DNA from 2 places in the Pseudomonas sp. SDO524_S393 genome. Region 1 is predicted to be linked to the other one. Evidence: predicted binding sites of a transcription regulator. Region 1 holds the regulator's gene; the other holds the start of a gene.

The links. The regulator sigma-54, encoded in region 1, starts transcription at its own class of promoters, with help from an activator protein. The targets are predictions, from matches to a motif close to ANTGGCATNNANNTTGCTNT.
Region 2: a site for sigma-54 is predicted at 1,617-1,636, ahead of glnA (glutamate--ammonia ligase). Genes of this name have one in related genera too.

Annotation. Positions count from the first base shown of each region.
Region 1 covers NZ_JBSVVZ010000053.1:10,185-14,572, reverse strand. Annotated here, with positions in the region: gene rapZ (RNase adapter RapZ) at 1-173, opposite strand, end outside; gene ptsN (PTS IIA-like nitrogen regulatory protein PtsN) at 176-640, opposite strand; gene hpf (ribosome hibernation-promoting factor, HPF/YfiA family) at 653-958, opposite strand; gene ACW9IB_RS21075 (RNA polymerase factor sigma-54) at 1,077-2,570, opposite strand; gene lptB (LPS export ABC transporter ATP-binding protein) at 2,756-3,481, opposite strand; gene lptA (lipopolysaccharide transport periplasmic protein LptA) at 3,481-4,014, opposite strand; gene lptC (LPS export ABC transporter periplasmic protein LptC) at 4,001-4,388, opposite strand, start outside.
Region 2 covers NZ_JBSVVZ010000023.1:25,103-29,490, reverse strand. Annotated here, with positions in the region: gene thiI (tRNA uracil 4-sulfurtransferase ThiI) at 1-1,402, opposite strand, end outside; gene glnA (glutamate--ammonia ligase) at 1,736-3,142, shown strand; gene ACW9IB_RS12605 (hypothetical protein) at 3,221-3,652, opposite strand; gene fdxA (ferredoxin FdxA) at 3,684-4,043, opposite strand; gene fabG (3-oxoacyl-ACP reductase FabG) at 4,071-4,388, opposite strand, start outside.

The DNA of each region.
Region 1 (4,388 bases):
GAGACGGCCACCAGGGGCTGCGACAATTCGGTGTGAATCAATGCACGCTCTGCCAACTCCGGCAGCAGGCCGGCCGGCAAATTGTCGATGCAATAGAAACCGTTGTCCTCAAGAACGTTGAGGGCGGTACTTTTACCCGAGCCGGAGCGGCCGCTGACGATGATCAAACGCATGATTACTGCCCGTTTTGTTCATCCAGAACAACCTGATAAAGCGCTTCATTGCTGCTGGCGCTGCGCAGTTTGTCGCGTACTTCCTTGCGGTCGAGCATGCTGGCGATCTGCCGAAGCAGTTCAAGGTGCGCATCGGTGGCGGCTTGCGGGACCAGCAGAACGAACAGCAGGTCGACCGGGGCGCCGTCGATGGCGTCGAAATCGATAGGGGCTTCCAGGTGCAGCAGGGCGCTGACCGGGGTCTCACAGCCTTTGAGGCGGCAGTGAGGAATGGCGATGCCGTTACCAAAACCCGTGGAACCGAGTTTTTCACGGGCAATCAGCGCGTCGAACACGTCCTGCATCTCCAGATCCGGCACTTCGCGCGCGATCAGGTTGGCAATTTGTTCGAGGGCTTTCTTTTTACTGCCGCCCGGCACGTTCACCAGGGAACGGCCGGGGGTCAGGATGGTTTCAAGTCGAATCATGGGTGGGGAGTGTTAGCGGCCAGTGCCCTGAAGAAGGCTCTGCTGCTTTTCCTTATGCTTTTTGAGTTGGCGATCGAGCTTATCAGTCAACGCATCGATCGATGCATACATGTCTTCATGCTCGGCGTTGGCGACGACCTCGCCACCAGGAATCTGTAGAGTCGCTTCGATTTTCTGCTGAAGCTTGTCGACCTTCATGATCACCTGCACATTGGTGATCTTGTCAAAATGACCCTCAAGCCGTTTCAGCTTCTGCTCGACATAGTCGCGCAGTGGAGGGGTGACTTCTACATGGTGTCCACTGATGTTGACTTGCATACAGCTTCTCCTTCGTTGCCAGTGCATAACGCAGCAGGCCGGGGTGCCTGCCACTGGGCTGTATCCTGAAACCGCCTGAGCGACTTTAGAACACACCCCGAACGCTGTGGCCCGCCCGTCACATCAAACGCTTACGCTCGCTGGAAGGCGCGATCCCAAGGGATTCGCGGTACTTGGCGACGGTTCGACGGGCGACCTGAATGCCTTGTGCCTCCAGTAAACCAGCGATCTTACTGTCACTCAATGGCTTTTTCTGATTTTCCGCCGCAACCAGTTTTTTGATGATTGCGCGAATCGCCGTGGACGAGCATTCGCCGCCTTCGGAGGTGCTGACGTGGCTGGAGAAAAAGTATTTCAGTTCATAAATACCCCGCGGGGTATGCATGAATTTTTGTGTGGTTACCCGGGAAATCGTCGACTCGTGCATGCCTACCGCTTCGGCGATGTCATGCAGAACCAGAGGTTTCATGGCTTCGTCGCCGTATTCCAGGAAACCACGCTGGTGCTCGACGATCTGGGTAGCCACCTTCATCAGGGTTTCGTTGCGACTCTGCAGGCTCTTGATGAACCAGCGGGCCTCCTGCAACTGGTTACGCATGAAGGTGTTGTCGGCGCTGGTGTCAGCCCTGCGCACGAAGCCGGCGTATTGCGGGTTGACCCGTAGGCGAGGTACCGACTCCTGGTTCAGCTCCACCAGCCAGCGTTCATTGTCCTTGCGCACGATCACGTCGGGGACGACGTACTCGGCTTCGCTTGACTCGATTTGTGAGCCCGGGCGCGGGTTGAGGCTCTGCACCAGCTCGATGACCTGGCGCAGGTCGTCTTCCTTGAGCTTCATGCGGCGCATCAGTTGGCTGTAATCGCGGCTGCCGAGCAAATCGATGTAGTCGGTGACCAGGCGCTGGGCTTCGGCAAGCCAGGGGGTCTTGGCAGGCAATTGGCGCAGTTGCAGCAGCAGGCATTCACTCAGGGTGCGAGCGCCAATGCCGGCAGGTTCGAATTGCTGGATTCGGTGCAGGACAGCTTCGATTTCGTCCAGCTCGATATCCAGCTCCGGGTCGAACGCCTCGAGGATCTCCTCCAGGGTCTCGTCCAGGTAGCCCTGGTTGTTGATGCAATCGATGAGTGTCACGGCGATCAGGCGATCGGTGTCCGACATCGGGGCCAGGTTGAGTTGCCACAGCAGGTGGCTTTGCAGGCTCTCGCCGGCGGACGTGCGGGTAGTGAAGTCCCACTCGTCATCGTCATTGCTCGGCAAGCTGCTGGCGCTGGTCTGGTAAACGTCTTCCCAGGCGGTGTCCACGGGAAGTTCGTTGGGGATGCGTTCGTTCCATTCGCCGTCCTCCAGGTTGTCTACCGTCGGGGCGGTTTCCTGATAGGAGGGTTCCTGAACGTCGGAATTGGGTTTTTGCTCGATGTTGTCGGCCAGCGGATCTGCATTGTCGAAGTCGTCGCCTTCTTCCTGGCGTTCGAGCATCGGATTGGACTCCAGGGCTTCCTGGATTTCCTGTTGCAGGTCCAGTGTCGACAATTGGAGCAGGCGGATGGCCTGTTGCAGCTGCGGTGTCATCGTCAGCTGCTGGCCCATTCTCAGGACTAGCGATGGTTTCATGGCAGGGGCTTAACACCTTATTCGCCGGCGCAACGCGCCATCCACGACAGGGCGCGTGAGCGCCAAACATAAGCAAATTATATGCCTGATATCGGGGGATTTGCCTAGAGCGCGGTAACAATAAAAATCCGAAGCTTCTTATTGATTTCCGCGCAGGATGACAAATGGCCTGACACCATGTGTGTTTACAGGCGGAACTCGTGACCCAGGTACACTTCCTTGACCAGTTCGTTGGCCAGGATGGTGTCGGAGTCACCTTCGGCGATCAGTTGCCCATCATTGACGATATAGGCGGTTTCGCAGATGTCGAGTGTTTCACGGACGTTGTGGTCGGTGATCAGTACACCGATACCCTTGGCCTTGAGGTGATGGATGATCTGTTTGATATCGCCGACCGAGATCGGGTCGACGCCCGCAAACGGTTCGTCCAGCAGGATAAACTTCGGCGCCGTGGCCAGGGCGCGGGCGATTTCCACGCGACGGCGCTCGCCACCGGACAGGCTCATGCCGAGGTTGTCGCGGATGTGGTTGATGTGGAATTCCTGCAAGAGGTTTTCCAGCTCCTTGCGACGGCCGTCCCGGTCCAGTTCCTTGCGGGTTTCAAGGATGGCCATGATGTTGTCGGAAACCGACAGCTTGCGGAAGATCGACGCTTCTTGCGGAAGATAGCCAATGCCGGCTCGGGCGCGACCGTGCATGGGCTGGTGGCTGACGTCCAGGTCGTCGATCAGTACACGGCCCTGATCGGCCTGGACCAGGCCCACGATCATGTAGAAGCAGGTGGTCTTGCCGGCACCGTTGGGGCCGAGCAAGCCGACGATCTGGCCGCTGTCGATGGACAGGCTGACGTCGCGAACGACCTGACGGCTTTTATAGGCCTTGGCCAGATGCTGGGCTTTCAGGGTTGCCATTACTCGGCCTTCTTCTTCGGCTGGATAACCATATCGATACGTGGACGTGGTGCGGTGACCTTGTTGCCATTGGCGCGACCGGCATTGGCGACCTGTTTCACGGTGTCATAAGTGATCTTTTCGCCCTCGGTGGAGTTGCCATCGGGGCTGAGCACTTTTGCCTGGTCGATCAGGACGATACGATTTTGCTGGGCGTGATACTGGATGGTCTTGCCGTAGCCTTTCATCGGGCCGGTATCGGCAGGTGCCTGCTTCTGCTCGAAGTAGGCCAGGTTGCCCACGGAGGTGACTACGTCGATATCGCCTGCAGCGGTGCGGGTGAGGGTCACCGTGTTGCCGGTGATCTTCATCGAGCCCTGGGTGATGATCACGCCGCCGGTGTAGGTCGCGACGCCTTGCTTGTCATCCAGCTGTGCTTCGTCAGCCTGGATGCGGATCGGTTGCTGGCTATCGTTCGGCAGAGCCCAGGCGCTCACGCTTCCCAGTGCTGCGCCCAGACCGAGCAAAATAGGGAGAGTTTTAACGAGCCTCATACTGTCCTCTTACGTTCGATAGCAGGTGTATCCTGCTTTCTTTCAAATACGCTTTCATTCCCTTGCCAGTCGATACGCCGCCAGCGCCGTCGATTCTAACGTCTTGCTCGGTCTGCGCATATTGCTTCTGCGGGAATACGGTCATGCGACTGCTGGTAATCACGGTGTCACGGTTTTTCGCATCGGTGCGCGCAACGCGCACCGAATCGATCAGTTCGACCTGGGTGCCATCCGGGTTGACCTCGCCACGCTTGCTGGTGACGTGCCACGGAAATTCGGTACCGCGGTAGATATTCATGTCCGGGTTGGTCAGCAAGGTCACTTCGGTGGCCTTGAGGTGCTCGACCTTGTCCGACGTCATCTCGTACTGCACC
Region 2 (4,388 bases), on a different contig from region 1:
GGGCATGCAGGCGACTCATCACGCCTTTGTCGCAATACAGCAGGTACTGACGGCTGTTATCCAGTTCCTTGAAACGCGCGTTCAATGCATAGAACGGCAGCGTTTGTACGTCGATGCCGGCGACTTCCAGCGGCTCGTCTTCAGCGGCATCCGGGTGACGGATGTCGATGACGATCTGGCCAGCCAGGGCTTCGCTGACTTCTTCGATCTGCACATCCTGGCCCAGTTCGTCGATCACGCGATCGATCGGGACCAGCCTGGCGTTCTCGAGCGCACGCTCCAGAACCGCCATGTCGAATTCTTTCTCTTCATGCTCCACGCGGTGACGCTTGGCGTGGGTCTTGGGGTTCACCGAGATGACCCCGCAGTATTCCGGCATGTGGCGGGCAAAGTTGCCGGTACCGATCTGGTCCGCCTGGTCGATGATGTCCTGCTTGTGGCTGGCGATCAGCGGGCGCAACACCAGTTTTTCGGTGACGCAATCGATGATCGACAGGTTCGGCAGCGTCTGGCTCGACACCTGGGACAGCGCTTCGCCGGTCACCAGTGCGTCGATGTGCAGGCGGTCAGCGATTTTCGACGCCGCGCGCAACATCATACGCTTCAATACGACACCCATATGACTGTCGTCGACTTTGCCGAGAATTTCGCCGAGCACTTCCTCGAACGGCACGCTCACGAACAGCACACGCTGGGAGCTGCCGTATTTCTTCCAGATATAGTGCGCAACTTCCATCACGCCCAATTCGTGTGCACGCCCGCCCAGGTTAAAGAAGCAGAAGTGGCTCATCAGGCCACGGCGCATGATCTGATAGGCCGCGACGGTCGAATCGAAACCGCCGGACATCAATACCAGTGTCTGTTCCAGCGCACCCAGCGGGTAACCGCCGATGCTGTTGTGCTGGCTGTGGATCACGAACAACCGTTGGTCGCGAATTTCGATGCGCACTTCGACTTCAGGCGATTTCAGCGAAATTCCGGCTGCACCGCACTCGCGACGCAGCTTGCTGCCGACGTATTTCTCCACGTCCATGGAGCTGAACGGGTGCTTGCCGCCGCGCTTGCAGCGCACCGAAAAAATCTTGCCCTCGATGGCCTGGCCGAAGTGCTGCCTGCACTTCTCGGTGATGTCATCGAAGTCGCCCAGCGGGTACTCGTCCACTTGCAGGAAATGCGCGATGCCCGGCATGCAGCTCAGGCGTTCGGTCATTTCTTTCAAGGCTTTGGCGTCGGTGACGCGGGTTTCCAGCTCGAGGTTGTCCCACACGCCGTTCACCACCACAGCCGGGTCCAGATCGCGGAGCACGGCACGGATGTTCTTGGCCAACTGACGGATGAAACGCGTCCGTACCGGTCGGCTCTTGATGGTGATCTCGGGGAAGACTTTAACGATTAATTTCATGGAAACAGCGCGCGCCGGGCCTGCTGAAAAAGGGGGGCGCGGATTATAGCGGAAATCGCTCAAGGTTTAACCAGTTAATATGTACAGGTGCCGCAAGGCACCATAAAGGTGCGCAAATGAGAAAAAATGCCACATTACAGTGCGATATTTTTTCCATTCGAGCGCAATGCACCTTTATAGGGGCTATTTTGAGGCAAAAAACCCATGTCGGGGCACTGGCATGCAATTTGCTCTCTTGTGAGGCAGGTTGCCATGGCGGAGTATCCGCGCCGGCATCACCCATATTCTAGGGCTAACTCCACTACCCCAGCCCGAAGCCACCCGGAGGACACTATGTCGAAGTCGGTTCAACTCATCAAAGATCATGACGTTAAATGGATTGATCTGCGCTTCACGGACACCAAAGGCACTCAGCACCACGTGACCATGCCGGCTCGCGACGCGCTGGAAGACGACTTCTTCGAAGTCGGCAAGATGTTCGACGGTTCCTCCATCGCTGGCTGGAAAGGCATCGAAGCCTCCGACATGATCCTGCTGCCGGACGACGAAACCGCCGTTCTGGACCCGTTCACCGAAGAACCGACCCTGATCCTGGTGTGCGACATCATCGAACCTTCGACCATGCAAGGTTACGACCGCGACCCACGCGCCATCGCTCACCGCGCCGAGGAATACCTGAAGACCACCGGTATCGGTGACACCGTCTTCGCAGGTCCGGAGCCAGAGTTCTTCATCTTCGACGAAGTGAAGTTCAAATCCGACATCTCCGGCTCCATGTTCAAGATCTACTCCGAGCAAGGTTCGTGGATGTCCGACCAGGACGTGGAAGGCGGCAACAAAGGCCACCGTCCAGGCATCAAAGGCGGCTACTTCCCGGTTCCGCCGTTTGACCACGACCACGAAATCCGTACTGCCATGTGCAACGCACTGGAAGAAATGGGTCAGACCGTCGAAGTTCACCACCACGAAGTGGCAACTGCCGGCCAGAACGAAATCGGCGTCAAGTTCAACACTCTGGTGAAGAAAGCTGACGAAGTTCAAACCCTGAAGTACGTTGTACACAACGTTGCTGACGCCTACGGCCGCACCGCGACCTTCATGCCGAAGCCTCTGTACGGCGACAACGGTTCGGGCATGCACGTTCACATGTCCATCGCCAAAGACGGCAAGAACACCTTCGCCGGCGAAGGCTATGCCGGCCTGTCGGAAACCGCCCTGTACTTCATCGGCGGTATCATCAAGCACGGTAAGGCCCTGAACGGCTTCACCAACCCGGCGACCAACTCCTACAAGCGTCTGGTACCTGGCTTCGAAGCCCCGGTGATGCTGGCCTACTCGGCTCGCAACCGTTCCGCCTCGATCCGTATTCCTTACGTCAACAGCCCACGTGGCCGTCGTATCGAAGCACGCTTCCCGGACCCGGCTGCCAACCCGTACCTGGCTTTCGCAGCACTGCTGATGGCCGGCCTGGACGGCATCCAGAACAAGATCCACCCTGGCGACGCCGCCGACAAGAACTTGTACGACCTGCCGCCTGAAGAGGCCAAAGAGATCCCACAAGTGTGCGGCAGCCTGAAAGAAGCCCTGGAAGAGCTGGACAAGGGCCGTGCGTTCCTGACCAAAGGCGGCGTGTTCAGCGACGACTTCATCGATGCCTACATCGCCCTGAAAAGCGAAGAAGAAATCAAGGTCCGCACCTTCGTACACCCACTGGAATACGAGCTGTACTACAGCTGCTGATCCGGTAGCGCTGCTTGACGCGGCGTAAAAAAAACTCCCAGTCGGCGCAAGCCGCTGGGAGTTTTTTTGTGCCTCGGTTTACGCCAGCGCATCCCACCCGCGTACCAGACCGAGCAGATGCACGACCCCGTACAACAGGCAGATCACGGAACTGACAATGATGAAGCGAGTGCTGCGCCCGGTGCCGATCAGGGCGAATGGCCCAAGCAGTGCGCGCACAAGATAGATCAGCGTGATCACGCACAACGCAGGACGCAACAAGGGGAGCGGCCCTATAACCCCGGCGCCGGACAAGGCGTAAGCGCCCCAGCTGGCAAGCACCAAGGCAATCGCGAGCGTGATGATGGCGGGAAACCAGCGCCCCTCCTGCGCCGCAACGGCCATGCGCTCGCCCGCACCAAACAAGCGATACCAGGAGGGGCCCACCAGAATCACGCCAATGTGCGCCAAGGCCGCCAACAGGCTGAGCCCTCCTCCTATCAACAGTGCCACGTTGTATCCATTTGCCATGCGGTCACTCCTTGCTGCACACCTGTGAGGATCAGAGAGCGCCTTCAGCCAAATTCATCGCCTCGGCCTCGCGCACCAGGTAGGGCAGTTTATTGGGCTTTTGACTCCATTGCGCGTGATCCGCCAGGGGAGGAATACGCTGCAGGATCACCGGCCAGTGGTTAACCAACTCGGCATTGAGCGCAAGAAAATGCCGATTACTGTCATCCAGCCGGTTTTCAGCGGCAATGGCTTCCTCGGGACACTCCGGCACACATAAACCACAGTCAACACACTCCTCCGGGTTGATGACCATGAAATTCGGCCCCAAGTGGAAAGCGTCTGCCGGGCAGATGTCGACACAGTTGGTATGACGGCATTGAATGCAGTTGTCAGTCACTACGTAGGTCATAGCGTGCCTCGTATATGTCTGGTGGGTTCAGGCCGTAAGGCCGCCATCGATCACGAACGTCTGCCCGGTGATGTAGTCGGCCTGGCCTGACAACAAAAAGCTGGCCAGGGCTGCCACTTCACGGACCTCGCCAAAACGCTTGAGCGGAATGGTGTCAGTGATCGATTTGCGCACCGGGTCGGCAATCTGCTCGACCATTTCCGTTGCAATGAAGCCGGGCGCAATCGCGTTGACCGTGATCTTGAAGCGTGCGAGCTCCAAGGCCATGGTCTTGGTGATCCCGATCATCGCCGCTTTGGTCGCCGAATAGCCCAGTTGCCCCTTGTTGCCTTTCAGCCCACTGAC